2 regions of the Streptomyces sp. NPDC004667 genome follow, and region 1 is predicted to be linked to the other one. Evidence: riboswitches for the same ligand, from Rfam matches in the RefSeq annotation. Region 1 holds a riboswitch; the other holds the start of a gene.
What was found. Region 1 has a riboswitch for S-adenosylmethionine ahead of thrC (threonine synthase). Riboswitches for the same ligand answer to the same signal wherever they lie in the genome.
Positions count from the first base shown of each region.

Region 2: linked by a shared signal. The riboswitch ahead of ABZW32_RS16110 (aminotransferase class V-fold PLP-dependent enzyme) and the one ahead of thrC (threonine synthase) in region 1 are both predicted to bind S-adenosylmethionine.

Region 1 covers NZ_JBEXKC010000010.1:65,375-69,578, reverse strand. The annotation lists gene ABZW32_RS08135 (trehalose-6-phosphate synthase) at 1-550, opposite strand, end outside; gene ABZW32_RS08130 (glucosyl-3-phosphoglycerate synthase) at 613-1,563, opposite strand; SAM riboswitch class I at 1,759-1,916, shown strand; gene thrC (threonine synthase) at 1,934-3,223, shown strand; gene ABZW32_RS08120 (MoaD/ThiS family protein) at 3,258-3,533, shown strand; gene ABZW32_RS08115 (cold-shock protein) at 3,918-4,127, shown strand.
Region 2 covers NZ_JBEXKC010000024.1:36,648-40,851, forward strand. The annotation lists gene ABZW32_RS16105 (ferredoxin) at 1-557, opposite strand, end outside; gene ABZW32_RS16110 (aminotransferase class V-fold PLP-dependent enzyme) at 586-1,971, opposite strand; SAM riboswitch class IV at 2,205-2,321, opposite strand; gene trpD (anthranilate phosphoribosyltransferase) at 2,490-3,554, opposite strand; gene ABZW32_RS16120 (cytochrome bc complex cytochrome b subunit) at 3,720-4,204, opposite strand, start outside.

The DNA of each region.
Region 1 (4,204 bases):
CGTCGGGCAGCATCTCCATGAACTCCCGCGACGCCCACGGGGTGTGCGTGAAGTGCGCGATCCGCAGGTCCGGCCGCAGCTCGCGCAGCTGCCCCGGGACCAGCGCCAGGTGGTAGTCCTGCACCAGGACGCGGGCGCCGTCGGCGGCCTCCTCGGCCAGCGCCTCGGCGAAGGCCCGGTTGTAGGCGACGTACGCCTCCCAGTGCCGGCGGAACGCCGCGTCGAAGACCGGCTCGCGCGGGACGTCGTAGAGGTGGTGGTGGGTGAACCAGAGCACCGAGTTGGCGATGCCGTTGTACGCGCCGTCGTACACGGCCGGGTCGATGTCCAGCATCCGCACCCCCGGCTCGGAGGTGCCCCGGCGCACCGCCTCCCGGTCGGCGTCGGAGAGGGCCGCGCAGATCCAGAGGGCCTCCGGCTGCTTCGCGAGGGCCGCCGACAGGCCGGAGACGAGCCCGCCCCCGCCGCGCCGGGCGCTGAGCGTGCCGTCGTCGGAGAGGGCGTACGAGAGCGGGCCGCGGTTCGCGGCGACGAGTACCTGAGAAGCCATGGGGCGAACCTAGCCCGGCCCGCCCCGGCTCAAACTCGTGTGCGGCGCCGCTCCGGCGGCCGTCAAGCCACGCGGCGGCCCGCGTACTCCTTGATCTCCGCCATCGGCGGCCGCTCCTCGGTGTCCACCGCGTAGGTGCGCGGAACGAACCCGTCCGGCCCCCGCTCGAACTGGGTCAGCTCCGGCCGTACGAGGTGCGCGCGCGAGAGCCGGACCTGCGCGGTGCGGTAGATCGCGGCGGCCATCCGGCCCAGCGCCCGCCCGTCCTGGTGCCGGTGCAGCCGCACCCCGACGTCCACCTGGGCCAGCGCGTCCAGCCCGACCGTGTGCAGCGCGTCCACCAGCAGGCCCAGCTCCACGCCGTAGCCGACGGGGAAGGGGAGCCGCTCCAGCAGGGAGCGCCGTACGGCGTACTCCCCGCCGAGCGGCTGCACGAAGCCGGCCAGCTGCGGCCAGTGCAGGTTCAGGAGGGGGCGCGCGACCAGCTCGGTCACCCGGCCGCCCTGGCCGGGGGCGTCCGCGAGCGGGCGGTCGTACATGGCCTTGACGAACTGCACCTGCGGATCGGTCAGCAGCGGGCCGACGATCCCGGAGACGAAGGACGCCGAGAAGTCCCGCAGGTCGGCGTCGACGAAGCAGACCACGTCACCGGTGGTGGCGAGCAGCGAACGCCACAGCACCTCGCCCTTGCCGGGCAGCGCGGGGATCCGCGGCAGGATCGCGTCCCGGTGCACGACCCGGGCGCCGGCCGCGGCCGCCACCTGCGCCGTACGGTCGGTGGAGCCGGAGTCGACCACCACCAGCTCGTCGACCAGGGGGACCGGCAGGCCGTCGATCAGATCGCGCCGGATCACCCGGACGATCTCCCCGACCGTGGCCTCCTCGTCGAGCGCGGGCAGCACCACGCTGACCGTCGTCCCGGCCGCCCGTTTCCGGTCGAGCAGCTGGTCGAGCGGTCGGTCGGCGGCGGACCAGGAGCGGTCTGCCAGCCAGCGCTCCACCTCATCCAGCACCCTCAGCACTCCCTGGTTCCTCGGCGGCCCTCGGAGATATCGGCCGATTTGTGATCCATCTCGCGGTTCGGACGGCTGTCTCAACCGCCCTGGCCTTCGGTTACAGTCTTGAACAACGCGAAGGACCACGGCATGCCGGGGTCCCCGCGCACAAACGCACCGGCGCGCCACAGAGCGCGTGTGCCGGTGCCATACCGCTCATCCAGAGGGGCAGAGGGACACGGCCCGTTGAAGCCCCGGCAACCCTCCAGTCGGTTCTCGCGATGCGTTTCGACACGCACGCCGCGAGGTCCCCGGCTAGGGAAGGTGCCAATTCCGTCTCATGGCGAAGTGCGCCATGGGGAAGATGAGGAGAAAGGGCCTCGCCGTCATGGCTGCACAGACCGTCACCACCTCCACCGCCCCCGGTTCCGTCGATCTCGGACCCGCCACCGGCCTCTCCTGTCGCGAGTGCGGCACCCGCTTCGAACTCGGCCCGATCTTCGCGTGCGTCGAGTGTTTCGGTCCGCTGGAAGTCGCCTACGAGCTGCCGCTCGGCGACCCCGAGGCCCTGCGCGCCGCGATCGAGGCCGGCCCGAACAACATCTGGCGCTACGCCCCGCTGCTGCCCGTTCCCGCGGACGTGGCCTCCAAGCCCAGCCTGAACCCCGGCTTCACCAAGCTCGTGGACGCGCGGAACCTGGCCAAGGAGCTGGGCGTCACCGGCAAGCTGTACGTCAAGGACGACTCCGGCAACCCGACGCACTCCTTCAAGGACCGCGTCGTGGCCATCGCCGTCGAGGCGGCCCGCGCCTTCGGCTTCACCACCCTGTCCTGCTCCTCCACCGGCAACCTGGCCGGCGCCGTCGGCGCCGCGGCCGCCCGTGCCGGCTTCCGCTCCTGCGTGTTCATCCCGCACGACCTGGAGCAGGGCAAGGTCGTCATGGCCGGTGTCTACGGTGGCGACCTCGTCGGCATCGAGGGCAACTACGACGACGTCAACCGCTTCTGCTCCGAACTCATCGGCGACCCGCTGGGCGAGGGCTGGGGCTTCGTCAACGTCAACCTCCGCCCGTACTACGGCGAGGGCTCCAAGACCCTGGCGTACGAGATCTGCGAGCAGCTCGGCTGGCAGCTGCCCGACCAGATCGTCATCCCGATCGCGTCCGGCTCCCAGCTGACGAAGATCGACAAGGGTCTGCAGGAGCTGATCAAGCTCGGCCTGGTGGAGGACAAGCCGTACAAGATCTTCGGCGCCCAGGCCGAGGGCTGCTCCCCGGTCTCCACCGCCTTCAAGGCCGGCCACGACGTGGTCCGCCCGCAGAAGCCGGACACCATCGCCAAGTCGCTGGCCATCGGCAACCCGGCGGACGGCCCGTACGTCCTGGACATCGCCCGTCGCACCGGCGGCTACGTCGAGGACGTCAACGACACCCAGGTCGTCGAGGCGATCAAGATCCTGGCGCAGACCGAGGGCATCTTCGCCGAGACCGCGGGCGGCGTGACCGTCGGCGTGACGAAGAAGCTGATCGAGAACGGGCAGCTCGACCCGGCGCTGACCACCGTGATCCTGAACACCGGTGACGGCCTCAAGACCCTGGAGGCGGTGGCCGCGGACAGCGGCCAGACCGCCACCATCCGCCCGAGCCTGGACGCGTTCCGCGCCGCCGGCCTGGCCTGACCCTTCCCACGACTCCCGGAAAGGCGGTAGCGCCATGAGCGTCAACGTCCGCATCCCCACCATCCTGCGCACCTACACCGGCGGCGTCGCCGAGGTCCCGGCCGAGGGCTCGACCCTGGCCGAGGTCATCCAGTCCCTGGAGCAGAACCACCCGGGCATCGCCGCGCGCGTCCTGGACGACCAGGGCAAGCTGCGCCGCTTCGTGAACGTCTACGTCAACGACGACGACGTGCGCTTCGAGGGCGGCCTGCAGGCGGCGACGCCGGACGGCGCCGGCGTCTCGATCATTCCGGCCGTCGCGGGCGGCTGAGACCCCGAAAAGTAGAATTGCCCCCTCCGCTAATAAGTGGAGGGGGCAATTCTGCTTGATTGGGCGCGGTAGAGTTGGGGAAGTCCCCTCCGGTGCTCTTGCCCGCCGCATATGAGCGGGCCCCGTGAGGGTTGACATTGAGTCAACATGCGTGCGCCCTATGGGGCTTTGGCGAAGCTTGTCTGGCCCGAGTTGCCCTGCCATATGCCAAATTTTCACTCTATTTCTATGTTTCCGCGTGTCCAGAATTCTCGTCGGATTGACCTGTTGCAGACAGCAGCGGTGCGGATACATTCAGCCCCGGTCGAGGCGTTCCGGCGCAAGTTCTGACCCGGGACCGCGAAGTGCGGTACCGCGCAAGGGCCAGTAATAGGGGAGTTAGGCATGGCTCAGGGCACCGTCAAGTGGTTCAACGCGGAGAAGGGCTACGGCTTCATCGCGGTCGACGGTGGTGCGGATGTGTTCGTCCACTACAGCGCCATCCAGATGGACGGGTACCGCACCCTTGAAGAGGGTCAGCGGGTCGAGTTCGAGATCTCGCAGGGCCAGAAGGGTCCGCAGGCGGACATGGTCAAGCTCGCTGCTGCCGGCTGATACCGAGCGCGATCGACCACCGACGCGACAGACGTACGAGGGGCCCACATCCCGGACACGGGATGCGGGCCCCTCGT
Region 2 (4,204 bases), on a different contig from region 1:
TCCCCCGGCCGGGCGGCCCGGCCCTCCTGGAGCCGGAAGAGGTAGCCGCGCAGGTACCCCTCCAGGTCCCCGTCGATGTGCGCCACGTACGCGCGGGCCCCGGCGTCGTTGCCCCCGAGTGCCCGCGCCGACTCCGCGCCGGCCCCCCACCCCTGGGCCGCGGCCCACTCCCGGACCCGGCCCCGCTCGCGCCACCAGTCCCGGACCAGCTCCGGGGTCCAGCGCAGGTCGCCGTCGCCCCCGTACCCCTGGAACGGCTCGCAGTCGGCGGCGCAGATGAAGGCGTGTGCCTCCGCCGTGTCACGGGGCTGGCGGTAAAGGAACTCGGAGCCGTACCGGTCCTCGTACATCACGAGATCGGGCGCGCACTGCCTCCCCGTGAGGCAGGTGTCCGTGTTGGCCGCGTACAGCGGTCCGGGGACGCTACGCCAATCCCGCTGCTCCCATCCGTCGGGGGCCGGCAGGGACCAGTCCCGGTGGACGAGGTCGCCGGCCCACAGGGGCAAGGGCTCGCCGACTGCGGCGCGCAGGGCTGGTACGGGGTCCCAGTACGTCATGCCCGACAGCCTGTCAGACGGTGCCGGCTCAGACGGCCGGAACGCAGCGGCCCTCTTCCGTGCGGTACTGCCACTTGGCGCCGTCCGCGACCAGTTCGCCGACGGCCCGGACGAACCGCTCGACGTGCTCGTCGGGGGTGCCCGCGCCGAAGGAGACCCGGATCGCGTTGAGCGAGCGCTCGCCCGGTGCGGCCTCCGGGGCCCCGCACTCGCCCGGCTCCTGCGGCTCGCTGCCGAGGAGGGTGCGGACCAGCGGGTGGGCGCAGAAGAGGCCGTCGCGCACGCCGATCCCGTACTCCGCCGACAGCGCGGCGGCGAAGTGGGAGCTGTTCCAGCCGTCCACCACGAAGGAGATGACGCCGACGCGCGGGGCGTCGTCCCCGAAGAGGGAGAGCACGCGCACGGCGGGGACGTCCGCCAGTCCCTCGCGGACCTTGGCGATGAGGTGGTTCTCGCGGGCGACCAGGTTCTCGAACCCGGCCTCCTTCAGGGCGCGGCAGGCCGAGGCGATGGAGTAGACGCCGATGACGTTCGGGGAGCCTGCCTCGTGGCGGGCGGCGGTGGTGTGCCATTCGACGTCGACGCCGCCGTCCTCGCGGCGGGCCACCTTGCGGGAGGCGCCGCCGCCGGCCAGGTACGGCTCGGCCTCCTGGAGCCAGTCGGCGCGGCCGGCGAGGACGCCCGAGCCGAAGGGGGCGTAGAGCTTGTGGCCGGAGAAGGCGACCCAGTCCACGTCCAGCTCCCGGACGGACACGGGGTGGTGCGGTGCCAGCTGGGCGGCGTCCAGGACGATCCGCGCTCCGTGGACGTGCGCGGCGGCGGCCAGTTCCTTGACGGGCCACAGCTCACCGGTGACGTTGGAGGCGCCGGTGACGCAGACCAGGGCCGGGCCGTAGGGCTCGCGGTCGGCCAGTGCCCGCTCCAGGGTGGCGACGGCCTGGGCCGGGGTGCGCGGGGCGTTGAGGTAGGTGACCCGGGCGTTCGTCCACGGCAGCAGCGAGGCGTGGTGCTCGGTCTCGAAGACGAAGACCTGGCAGTCGGCCGGGAGGGCGGCGGCGAGCAGGTTCAGGGAGTCGGTGGTCGACCGGGTGAAGACCACCTGGTCGCCGGGGCGGCAGTCCAGGAACTCCGCGACGGTGACGCGGCTCTGCTCGAACAGGTCGGTGGAGAGCTGCGAGAGGTACCCGGCCCCGCGGTGGACGCTGCCGTAGTACGGGGCGTACGCGGCCACGTCGTCCCAGACCCGCTGGAGCGCGGGGGCGCTGGCCGCGTAGTCGAGGGCGGCGTAGGTGACCTCGCCACCGGTGACGAGCGGGACGGTGACGTCGCGGCCGAGCACCGGCAGCGGCTGGGCACAGGCGGGGTCGACGGCGACATCGGTGGCGGTGGCGGCGGAGTTCAGGAATGCGGACATGGCGGTGTCTCCCGGCAGGCAGGGCTGAATGGCTTCGGTGTGCCCGTACGCGGGTACGGCGGGGCGCGACGGCGCCGGCCGGACACAGGGGTACGGGAAGGACCTCGGAAGGACGTGGGGGTACGCCCGAGCGACCCTGATCCGAGGGGGTGAAGAAGGGGCGGAGTCGCCCTATCGCATTCGCTTGCTCACGGAAAAAGCTCCTCGAAGACCCAGGACCCCTGGTATCGAGGGATCCGCGCTTGCCGTAGACCTCACTGCCTACGACCTGGTCATCACCCGGGGCACCCCGCCACGGAAGGAGGGTTGCCGGACAGCAAGCCGGGGCCTAAACGCTGTCACTCGTGACCTGGTCAGCATCCTGCCACAAGATCCTCCATGCGCAAGACCCCGGTCCACATCGTGGACCGGGGTCTCCTTCCGAACGCCGCGCTCGCACCGCTCGGCCGCTGGCGGCCTCCCGGGCTTCGCCCGGCTGCGCCGGCCTCCGGCCGCCGGGGGTGCCGTGCAGGGGGCGGCTACGCGTTGCTGGCGGCCGCCCAGCGCTCCAGGGCCGCGCGGGCCGCGCCCGAGTCGATGGACTCGGCCGCCCGCGCGATGCCGGCCGACAGCTGCTCCTCCAGGGACCCGCTGCCCGGGTCCAGCGCCACCAGGGCCGCCGCCGAGTTCAGCAGGACGGCCTCGCGCACGGGGCCCGTCTCGCCGGCCAGCAGCCGGCGGGCGACGTCCGCGTTGTAGGAGGGGTCCTCGCCGCGGAGGGCGGAGACGTCCACGATGGGGATCCCGATGTCACGCGGGTCGAACGCATGCTCGGTGACCGCGCCGTCGCGGACCCACCACACCCGGGAGGTGGCCGTCGTGGTGAGTTCGTCCATGCCGTCGTCGCCCCGGAAGACCAGTGCCGAGGAGCCTCGCTCCGCGAGCACCCCGGCCACGATGGGGGCGACCCGGGCGTCGGCCACGCCCGTGGCCTGTGCGCGGACCTTCGCCGGGTTGGTCAGCGGGCCGAGGAAGTTGAAGGTGGTGCGGATGCCCAGCTCCTTGCGGGCCGCCGCCACGTGCCGCAGCGCGGGGTGGAACTTCACCGCGAAGCAGAAGGTGATGCCCGCCTCCTCGGCGACCTCCACCACCCGGGCCGGGGCGAGGTTCAGGTTGACGCCGAGCTTCTCCAGCACGTCCGAGGAGCCGCTCGCGGAGGACGCCGCCCGGTTGCCGTGCTTGACCACCTTCGCGCCGGTTCCGGCCACCACGAGGGCCGACATCGTGGAGATGTTGACGGTCTTGGCGCCGTCCCCGCCCGTGCCGACGATGTCCACCGTCCGGCCCGGGACCTCGATCAGATTGGCGTGATCGTACATGGCACGCACCATGCCGTTGATCTCCGCGACGGTCTCCCCCTTGGCCCGCAGGGCCACCATGAAACCGGCGATCTGCGCGTCCGTGGCCTCGCCCCGCATGATCCGGTCCATCGCCCAGGCGGTGTCGTCCGCACCGAGGTCCTGGCCGGTCAGGAGGGCGTCGAGGAGGCCCGGCCAGCCACGGGCCGCCACGCTGTCGCCGCCTGCCGGGGTCACAACGTTCATGGTCCGCTCCTGCTGCTCGGAAAAGTTCCACGTCGAATGGGGAAGGATCTCAGCCTATCCAGCCCCGGAGACGGCGAAGAGCCCCGTCCAGACACTGGACGGGGCTCTCACCGTGGCGACACCAGGATTGGCCGAAACCGATCCCTCAAGCTGTCATACCGGAGATCAGTGGTGGCCGTGGCCGCTCTGGATCTCCTTGTACTCCTCCGCCGTGGGCTTCGGAATCTGGGTGTTCTCCCCGTAGAAGCCCTTGCTGAGCTTCGCGCGGAGCTTCTCGCCGGCCTTCACCTTGCGCTCGACGCCGTTCTCGTCGACCGTCGGGCCGATCTCGATCGGCTCGTACTGCGTGTGCGAGGTGAGGGTGTGCAGCTTGCCCTGCGGGAGCGGCTCGTGGATCTCGACGAACTCACCGTGCGGCAGGCGCTTGATGATGCCGGTCTCGCGACCGTGCAGCACCTTGTCGTGGTCCCGGCGCTGGAGGCCGAGGCAGATCCGCTTGGTGATCACGAAGGCGATGACCGGGCCCACGAAGAAGCCGATCCGCGCGAACCACGTGATCGAGTTGATCGACAGGTGGAAGTACTGCGCGAACATGTCGTTGCCACCGGCGATCAGCAGGATCACGTACCAGGTGAGCCAGGCGACGCCGA